DNA from 4 places in the Streptomyces purpurascens genome. Region 1 is predicted to be linked to each of the others. Evidence: riboswitches for the same ligand, from Rfam matches in the RefSeq annotation. Region 1 holds a riboswitch; each other region holds the start of a gene.

Region 1 (2,193 bases):
GACTCCTCGCGCACGTACGTGCCGGGCTTCGGAGCGTGGATCATCATGCCGTTGCCGATGTAGATGCCGACGTGGGTGACATCGTCGTAGAAGAAGACCAGGTCACCGGGCCGGGCGTCGGCCAGGGGGACCGTGGTGCCGGCGTTGACCTGGTCGTACGTCGTCCGCGGCAGGGTCACCCCGGCGGCCTTCCAGGCGGCCTGGGTGATGCCGGAGCAGTCGTAGGAGCCGGGGCCGGTGGCGCCCCAGACGTACGGCTTGCCGATCTGGGCGCGGGCGAAGGCGAGCGCCTTGTCGGCCTTGGTGGCGTACGAGGAGTCGGGCGCGGTGGACGACGAGGACGACCCCGCGGACGAGGACGAACCCGCCGAGGAGGAGCCGCTGCCCTGCTGCTGGGCGGCCTCCTGCTCCCGCTCCTTCTGCTGTTCGGCCTGCTGCCGGGCCAGCTCGGCGGCCTTGCGGGCGGCCTCCTGCTGCTTCTCCTTCTCGATCGCCGCGAGCCGCGCCTTCTCCTCGGCGGTCAGCTTCGACAGCAGTTCGCGCGCGTCGGCGAGCTTCCTCTGGACGGTCGCCTTGGCCGTCTTCAGGTCACCCTGTGACTCGGTGAGCGTCTCGAGGCTCTCGGCGGCCTCCTGACGCTTCTCCATCGTCTCTGACTGCTGGGTGATGTAGTCGTCGACCGCCACCTTCTGACGGCCGGTCATCCGGTCCATCAGCTGGGTCTGGTCGAAGTAGTCCTGCGGGGTGTCCGCGAGCAGGAACGTGGCGGTGTCCGGGGCGGAGGCGCCGGTGCGGTACTGGGCGGCGGCGAAGGTGCCCAGCTCCTCCCGCGCCTCGTTCAGCTTCTGGGTGCGCTGGGCGACGTCGTCGAGGAGGGTGTCGACGCGCTTGCGCTGCTTGGCGGTCTTCTCCTTGGCCCCGTTGTACTTCTCGGTCGCGGACCCCGCCTGGCGGTAGAGGTCGTCGACCTTTTTCTCGACTTCCTCGAGGCTGGGCTTGTCGTCGGCCTCGGGGGCGGCGTTGGCCGACTGGGACAGCAGGGCCACGGAGGTGAGGGCCGCCGTTGCGAGGGCGGGGGTCCGTATGCCTGCCACGCGCGAACCCGTAGGACGCGACTTGCGGTGCGACGCCAAGGGAGGCGACTCCTTCCATGCTCCGCCTACCGGGTTAGCTGTCGGGTTCGGGCGGATGCTTCGGAAGGGTTGCCCTACGGCCTTCTCCGGAAAGGGAGTCGGGCCGATTCACCCCGGGGTCTCGGTGGGTCCCCGGCTCTGGCTGCCGCTGCGGCACGCCGGACTCGGCGGAGGCCACGCGGCCCGGCGACGTTCGCCGGTGGGGGTCGTGTGGCCTCCTCGCACGGTAGCCAACTCGTGTGGCCCTTGTGAAGGTTGAAGGGTGATATGCCCGATACATTTCCGTGACCTTGCTCATGAACGTCGCCGAGAGTGATCAATCGAGGGGGGTTGGTCACCATTCGCACGTAATTGTGAAGGCCATAGCGGCCTGTGATCGCGTGGACCTGGAGGGTGACAGGGGGGTCCTTTCGGCGATGTTCTCAGGGCGGCGGCGGGCTGTCAGTGGGGCGCCCTAGACTCGGAGAGCGATGAGCAGCCTCTTTGACGACAGCTTCCTGGCGGACCTCCAGGCCCAGCGGGGCCCCGCGGACGAGCCCCCGCCGCCGCCCGAGGACGATCACGGATCGGAGCACGTTCCGGACGATCTGTTCGGCGGGAAGTTCGACGTGCCGCCGGACCGCGACGCCTACTACCGGGACGGCGCCGCGCGCCCGCCGGTGGACGCCGCCGCGCTCCTGGAGGGGCTGAACGACAACCAGCGCGCCGCCGTCGTGCACTCCGGCTCCCCGCTGCTCATCGTGGCCGGCGCCGGCTCCGGCAAGACCCGCGTGCTCACGCACCGCATCGCCCACCTCCTCGCCGAGCGGGACGTCCACCCGGGCCAGATCCTCGCCATCACCTTCACCAACAAGGCCGCCGGCGAGATGAAGGAGCGCGTCGAGCAGCTCGTCGGCCCGCGCGCGAACGCCATGTGGGTGATGACGTTCCACAGTGCCTGCGTGCGCATCCTGCGCCGGGAGAGCAAGAGGCTCGGCTTCACGTCGAGCTTCTCGATCTACGACGCCGCCGACTCCAAGCGCCTGATGGCCCTGGTCTGCCGCGACCTGGACCTCGACCC
Region 2 (2,193 bases), 1.2 Mb from region 1:
CTCCTGCTCGGTGGGTTCGGCGACGCACGCGCCCGCGTGCCGCCGGGTGACCACGAAGCCCTCGGCCTCCAGGGTGCGCAGGGCCTCCCGGACGGGGACGCGCGAGACGCCGTAGCGGCGCGCGAGGAGTTCCTCGGTGAGCCGGCTGCCGCGCTCGTAGACACCCGCGACGATGTCGTCCCGGATGGCCGTGCACACCGAGTGCGCGGGAATACGCATGACCGACCTCCCCTTAATCCCCGTGAAACGTCGACTGGCGACGCGTGTTCCGTGACTCTATTGCAATGAGCCGGAATTTCCGACGGCAGGCAGGAAATCAGGGATATTTTTTGGACAGTCGGCCGTGGCGAACGCCGAAAGCCCCGGCTCGGGGAGCCGGGGCTTTCGGGAAGAACAGTCGCCGTCGGATGTTCAGACGTTCACGCCGTGCGAGCGGAGGTAGGCGACGGGGTCGATGTCGGAGCCGTACTCGGGGCCGGTGCGGGCCTCGAAGTGCAGATGCGGGCCGGTGACGTTGCCGGTCGCGCCGGACAGGCCGATCTGCTGGCCGGGGGTGACCTTCTGGCCCACCGAGACGCTGCTGGACGACAGGTGGCCGTACTGGGTGTACGTCCCGTCGTTCATCTTGATCACGACCTGGTTGCCGTAGGAACCGCCCCAGCCGACCTCGACGACCTCACCCATGCCGACCGAGTGGACGGCCGTGCCACTGGAGGCGTGGAAGTCGACACCGGTGTGGCTGCCGGAGGACCAGACGGCGCCGCCGGTCTTGTAGCCGGTGGAGACGTACGAGCCGGAGATCGGGGACACGAAGGTGTTGAGGCGCTTGCGCTCGGCCTCGCGGGCGGCGCGCTCCTTGGCCTCGCGGGCCTTCTCGGCCCGCTCCTTGGCCTCCTTGGCCGCCTCGGCGGCGCGCTCGCGGGCGGCCTCCTCGGCCTTCTTCTTGGCGACGGCCTCTTCGGCCGCCTGCTTCTGGGCGACGGCCTGGGCGTCGATCTTCTGGGCCACGGTGTCGCCCATGGTGACGACCGGGGTGAGGCCCGTCTGCTCGACAGCGGGCTCCGCGGCGAAGGCCGGGGCGGCCACGGTGCCGACGACACCGGTGGTGGCGAGGGCCGCGACACCCGCGGCGCGGGCCGTGCGGCGCTGGATCCGGCTGGGACGACGGTGCTTCCCGGTGGCGCGCGTGAACGCCATGTGGTGGCTGGTCCTTTCCTTCCCTCTCGCCTACCGGGTTAGCTGACGGGTTCGGAGCAGGAAGGTCTCCTACGGACCCCCTCGCGACTCGCGCGGGCGTCCGATTCACCCCAGGGACTACGGTGGGTCCCCGGCTCCCCTGGCTCGCGCCGTACGGGGACTCGGCGATGACTGTCCGGTGCCGCGGGTGCGGCGCACTGCCTGACGAACAGCCCGGACGACGCTAAGCGGCGCCACTTTCAATTCCCAAACGGATCCCGGCTTTTGTAGCGCATCCCACAGGGCAGACAGGCAACTCCCGCACCAATTCGGACATAAAGGAGCCCTGGCGCCTTAGAAGACAACCAGGGCCCCTACGCGCGCGTGGCGCTCGTCTCCCGCTACTCGGCGGCGACTACGGCGACTTCGCCGATGCCGAGGGCCTCCACGGGGCCCTTGATCTGCGCCGCGTCGCCGACGAGGACGGTCACCAGACGGTCCACCGGGAAGGCGCTGACGGCCGCCGCGGTGGCCTCCACGGTGCCGGTCGCGGCGAGCTGCCGGTACAGCGCGGCCTGGTAGTCGTCGGGCAGGTGCTGCTCGACCTGGTCCGCCAGCGTGCTCGCGACGGCCGCCGCCGTCTCGTACTTGAGCGGCGCCACGCCGACCAGGTTCTGCACGGCGACGTCCCGCTCGGCGTCGGTCAGCCCCTCGGCGGCGAGGGTGCGCAGCACCGTCCAGAGGTCCTCAAGGGCGGGGCCGGTGTTGGGCGTGTCCACGGAGCCGCTGATGGCGAGCATCGCGGCACCGGTCCCGTCCGGGGCGGACCTGAGGACCTGGGCGAACGCCCGCACGCCGTAGGTGTAGCCCTTCTCCTCGCGCAGGACGCGGTCCAGGCGGGAGGTGAGGGTGCCGCCGAGGCAGTACGTGCCGAGCACCTGGGCGGGCCAGACGCGGTCGTGCCGGTCCGAGCCGATCCGGCCGATCAGCAGCTGCGTCTGGACGGCGCCCGGGCGG
Region 3 (2,193 bases), 190 kb from region 1:
GGTCCGGCCGTCTCCAGGATCTGTCCGGTCACCAGCCGTTCGAACGCCTCGGCCTGCACCCGCACCGCCTCCGGACCGAGGTCGGCCAGGGTGTGCGAGGCACGGGCGAAGAGGAAGTCGCCGGTGAGGACCGCGACGGAGTTGCCCCAGCGGGTGTTCGCGCTCGCCACCCCGCGGCGCACCGTCGCCTCGTCCATCACGTCGTCGTGGTACAGCGTGGCCAGGTGGGTCAGCTCCACGACGACGGCCGACGGCACGATCCCGGGCGCGTACGGGTCACCGAACTGGGCGGAGAGCATCACGAGCAGCGGACGGAACCGCTTGCCGCCGGCCCGCACCAGGTGCTGGGCGGCCTCCGTGATGAAGGGCACCTCGCTCTTGGTGGCCTCGAACAAGCCTTCCTCGACAGCCGCCAACCCGGCCTGGACATCGGCTTCCAGAGCCTGGTCCCGCACGCTCAGCCCGAACGGCCCGACGTCGGTCACGAGGGGTCTCCTGTCTGCTGTGTCTGCCGGTGATTACGCGGATTGTCGATAGGTCGCTGCCATCACTCGAGTCAGCGTATCCGGTCACGTTTCGATCACCGCCAGCGCCCATGGTTACAGGCCGGGTGGTATCTGATCACGACCGTTATGTTTTCGATCAACTCATAAGAACAGACATTTATCGACTTACCAGGAGGTAGTGAGATATACACGATTTGCCATGATGATTGAGCAAATTCCCATTGGCGGGAATTGCCCCACAGGCTTGTGATCAGTGAGTTGAATCACGTTAACCCCTTTGCCGCCCCACCCCGGCATCGACCCGTACCCCCTTCAGCCGAACGCCAGTTGAGCCTTGGCTCTCGCAAAGGATCAAGCGGACCAAACACCCCCGACCAAGGTCAACCACGCGATATGTGACTCCGGTGCTTGTTCCCGACATGTGCTCTCGCATACGTTCCCGGCCTGTCCGGCGGACGCCGAATCCTGCCACCGCCCGGACCCCCACACGAACCGACTCACTCACGCAGGGCAGGAGCGGGGGACCCAGGTAAGTCGCCGGTCCGCACAGCGGCACGGCTCGGGGTGAAGCCGCGCACGGCAGTACACCGCCGTACGCGGCCGGGCACCTCCCGGCCCGAACCCGACAGCTCACCTCGCAGGCGCCGGAGAGGAATTTCGCCATGGCCGGACGAGGCAAGCACCGTCGCCCCAGAACCAACCCGCTCACCCGAGGTGTCGCCATCGCCGGCACCGGCGGAGCGGCACTCACCCTCCCGCTCCTCGGAGCCACCTACGCGAGCGCCGCCGAGGCGCCGCAGAGCGCACCCGTCGTCGCACAGTCCGTGCACCGGGCGGCCCAGCCCAAGTCGCTCACGTACACCGTGACCAAGGGCGACACCCTCTACCGCATCGCGGACAAGTACGACGTCTCGGGCGGCTGGAAGAAGCTGTACAAGGACAACCGCTCCGCCATCGGCGACGACCCGAAGCTGATCCACCCGGGCCTGAAGCTGAAGGTGTCGACGACCAAGGCGGCCGCCGCGAAGAAGGCGACCACGTCGTCCGCCCCCGCCAAGCCGGCCGCGAAGCCCGGTGGCGTCGCCAAGGCCACCCAGGCCTCCGCGAAGACCTACGCCAACAACCTCGACGGGTGGATCCGCGAGGCGCTGGACATCATGGCGCAGAAGGGCATTCCGGGGTCGTACGACGGCATCTACCGCAACGTCATGCGCGAGTCGTCCGGCAACCCCCAGGCGATCAACAACTGGGACTCGAACGCCGTCGCGGGCACCCCGTCCAAGGGCCTGCTCCAGACCATCGACCCGACCTTCCAGGCCTACCACGTGGACGGCACGTCGTGGGACCCGTACGACCCGGTCGCCAACATCACGGCGGCCTGCAACTACGCGGCCGACCGCTACGGCTCGATCGACAACGTCAACGGCCCGTACTGAGCCGTCCCGCCCAGCAGTCGCTCGAGGACGACGGCGATGCCGTCGTCCTCGTTCGACAGGGTGATCTCGTCGGCCACGGCCTTGAGTTCGGGATGGGCGTTCGCCATCGCGACGCCGTGGGCGGCCCAGTCGAACATCGGGATGTCGTTGGGCATGTCACCGAAGGCGATGGTGTCCGCCGGCCGCAGCCCCAGATGCTCGGCGGCCAGCGCCAGGCCCGTCGCCTTGGTGACACCGCACGGCTGGAGCTC
Region 4 (2,193 bases), 2.0 Mb from region 1:
GACGAGCTCCGGGCCGATCTGCTCGATGACCGCGAGGACGGCCTTCTCCACACCCTTGCCGAGGTAGCGGTTCGAGTCGCCGTCACGCAGCTCGATGGCCTCGAAGGCGCCCGTGGAGGCGCCGGACGGAACGGCGGCACGACCGGTGCTGCCGTCGTCGAGGCCGACCTCGACCTCGACCGTGGGGTTGCCTCGGGAGTCCAGGATTTCCCGGGCTACGACGACGTCGATGGACGGCACGAGCATCTCCTTCTTGATGTGACGCGGGTTCGCGGGTCGCGTGGACCCGGCGAGGTGCGGGCCGTGGTGGCTCGCGACATGAGCCTAACCGGCTCCGGCCGATCGGCCACCGGGTCGCCCACCCCATGGACAGAACCGAGAGTAAATTGTTTCCGAACGGAACAAAGCCGGAACGCAAAGACCGGCAGAAAAAACCCCGCCCCGGCGCGTACGGGGGAACACGCGCCGGGGCGGGGAGCCCGTGGGGACGGGGGTGGGCCGCTGCTTACTTCAGGTGCAGCTGCTGGCCCGGGTAGATGAGGTTGGCGTCCTCGACGATGTCCTTGTTCAGCTGGAACAGCTTCTCCCAGCCGCCCTCGACCTTCTCGTCCGCCGCGATCGAGCTCAGGGTGTCGCCCTTGGCCACCTTGTACTCGCCGTCGCCCTTCTTGACCTTCTTGCCGGTCGGGGTGGTGACGGTCTTCTTCGCGGCCGGGCGCTCGTCGGAGCGGGAGGCCGGCTGCTGCTGGGTCTCGCGGGACTCGGTGCTCTGCTGGCTCTGCTGCGAGGAGCTGCCGGAGTCGTCCGAGGAGGAGCCGCCGCCGCTGGCGTTCGACAGGCCCTTGCCGCAGACCGGCCAGGCACCCTTGCCCTGGCCCGCGAGGACCTTCTCGCCGATCTCGATCTGCTGCTCCTTGGTGGCCTGGTCGGCGGTGGCGGCGTACTTGGTGCCGCCGTAGCCGGACCAGGTGGAGGCGGAGAACTGCAGACCGCCGTAGTAGCCGTTGCCGGTGTTGATGGACCAGTTGCCGCCGGCCTCACACTGGGCGACGGCGTCCCACTCGGAGGCGGTGGCGGCGGAAGCGCCGCCGGCCGCCATCAGCGGGGCGGCGACAGCGGCGCCGGTGACACCGGCGACGGCGATGGCACGGCTGGCCTTGGACGGACGGCGGTGCTTGCCCTTGCTGGAAAACAGCATGGAAGGATCCCCTCACCGACGCCTGCGAGGTGAGCTGTCGGGTTCGGGCCGGTTGAGTTGCCCGGCCGCGTCCCTCCCGGGACACGGCTTCACCCCAAGCCCTTCCGGCGCAACTGGCCGGTCGGGCACTTACCTTGGGTCCCCCGCTCCTGCCTACGGCGCTTGACGCGACGACTGTTCCCGTACGGCCGCTGGCAGGATTCGGCGTTGCGGCAGCCGGGGCTCGTGGTGACGAGCGGTCCCGACCGTAGCCACGCGATCCGCCGAATTTCAAAGACGATCAGGGCTTCTGAGATCTATCTCTCACGTGCCCTAAACGGGACATTCGCCGCGAAACATGACGCGAACTCGCGCGGGTTCGGGGCGACTTCCGCCCCCGTTTCCGCACTGCCCGAACAGCTACTTCTCGTCCGCTTCGCCCTCTACCGTGAGCGTCTGACCGGGGCGGATGAGGTTCGGGTCGGTACCGACGGCCTTCTTGTTGCCGTCGTAGAGCTCGTGCCATCCGCCGCTGATGTCAAGGGAGTCGGCGATGGACCAGAGGCTGTCGCCGATACCCACGATGTAGGCGCCTTCCGACGAGTCGCCGGAGGCCTCGTCGCCGCGGTCGTCGCGCGAGGCGTGACGACCCGTGGACTCGTCCGTACGGCCGCTCTCGGGCGCGCGGGTCTCGTCGGCACTGGGGCCGCGGTGACGGCCGGAGCCGGAGTCGGTGCCGGTCTCGGTGAGCGCCGAAGAGTCGTCGTTCTGCTGCGAGTTGCCGGACTTGTCACGGTCGGGCGTCGCCGAGGGGGAGCTGTCGGGCTCCTGATCCTGCGAGGCGGAGTCCTCGGAGTCGGACGACCTGTCGGGCTTGGCGGAATCGTCCTTCGAGGTCGACGACTCGTCAGGGGACGGCGAGTCGGACGACGAAGGAGATGAACCGAGAGAGTCGAGCAATCCGGATGAATCCGACGAACCAGACGAGTCGGATGAGTCATCCGACTCGGACGCCT

The links. A riboswitch is a leader RNA that binds a small molecule or an ion and turns the genes downstream of it on or off. The one in region 1 is predicted to bind cyclic di-AMP.
Region 2: linked by a shared signal. The riboswitch ahead of OHU35_RS31610 (M23 family metallopeptidase) and the one ahead of OHU35_RS26405 (C40 family peptidase) in region 1 are both predicted to bind cyclic di-AMP.
Region 3: linked by a shared signal. The riboswitch ahead of OHU35_RS25455 (LysM peptidoglycan-binding domain-containing protein) and the one ahead of OHU35_RS26405 (C40 family peptidase) in region 1 are both predicted to bind cyclic di-AMP.
Region 4: linked by a shared signal. The riboswitch ahead of OHU35_RS17170 (transglycosylase family protein) and the one ahead of OHU35_RS26405 (C40 family peptidase) in region 1 are both predicted to bind cyclic di-AMP.

The regions. Positions count from the first base shown of each region.
Region 1 is NZ_CP108341.1:5,760,300-5,762,492, forward strand. It holds gene OHU35_RS26405 (C40 family peptidase) at 1-1,133, opposite strand, end outside; cyclic di-AMP (ydaO/yuaA leader) riboswitch at 1,142-1,299, opposite strand; gene pcrA (DNA helicase PcrA) at 1,604-2,193, shown strand, end outside.
Region 2 is NZ_CP108341.1:6,924,614-6,926,806, reverse strand. It holds gene OHU35_RS31615 (GntR family transcriptional regulator) at 1-219, opposite strand, end outside; gene OHU35_RS31610 (M23 family metallopeptidase) at 412-1,197, opposite strand; cyclic di-AMP (ydaO/yuaA leader) riboswitch at 1,210-1,374, opposite strand; gene OHU35_RS31605 (pitrilysin family protein) at 1,578-2,193, opposite strand, start outside.
Region 3 is NZ_CP108341.1:5,572,224-5,574,416, reverse strand. It holds gene OHU35_RS25460 (polyprenyl synthetase family protein) at 1-485, opposite strand, end outside; cyclic di-AMP (ydaO/yuaA leader) riboswitch at 987-1,163, shown strand; gene OHU35_RS25455 (LysM peptidoglycan-binding domain-containing protein) at 1,169-1,942, shown strand; gene OHU35_RS25450 (HAD family hydrolase) at 1,906-2,193, opposite strand, start outside.
Region 4 is NZ_CP108341.1:3,804,086-3,806,278, forward strand. It holds gene eno (phosphopyruvate hydratase) at 1-240, opposite strand, end outside; gene OHU35_RS17170 (transglycosylase family protein) at 506-1,198, opposite strand; cyclic di-AMP (ydaO/yuaA leader) riboswitch at 1,203-1,369, opposite strand; gene OHU35_RS17175 (transglycosylase family protein) at 1,598-2,193, opposite strand, start outside.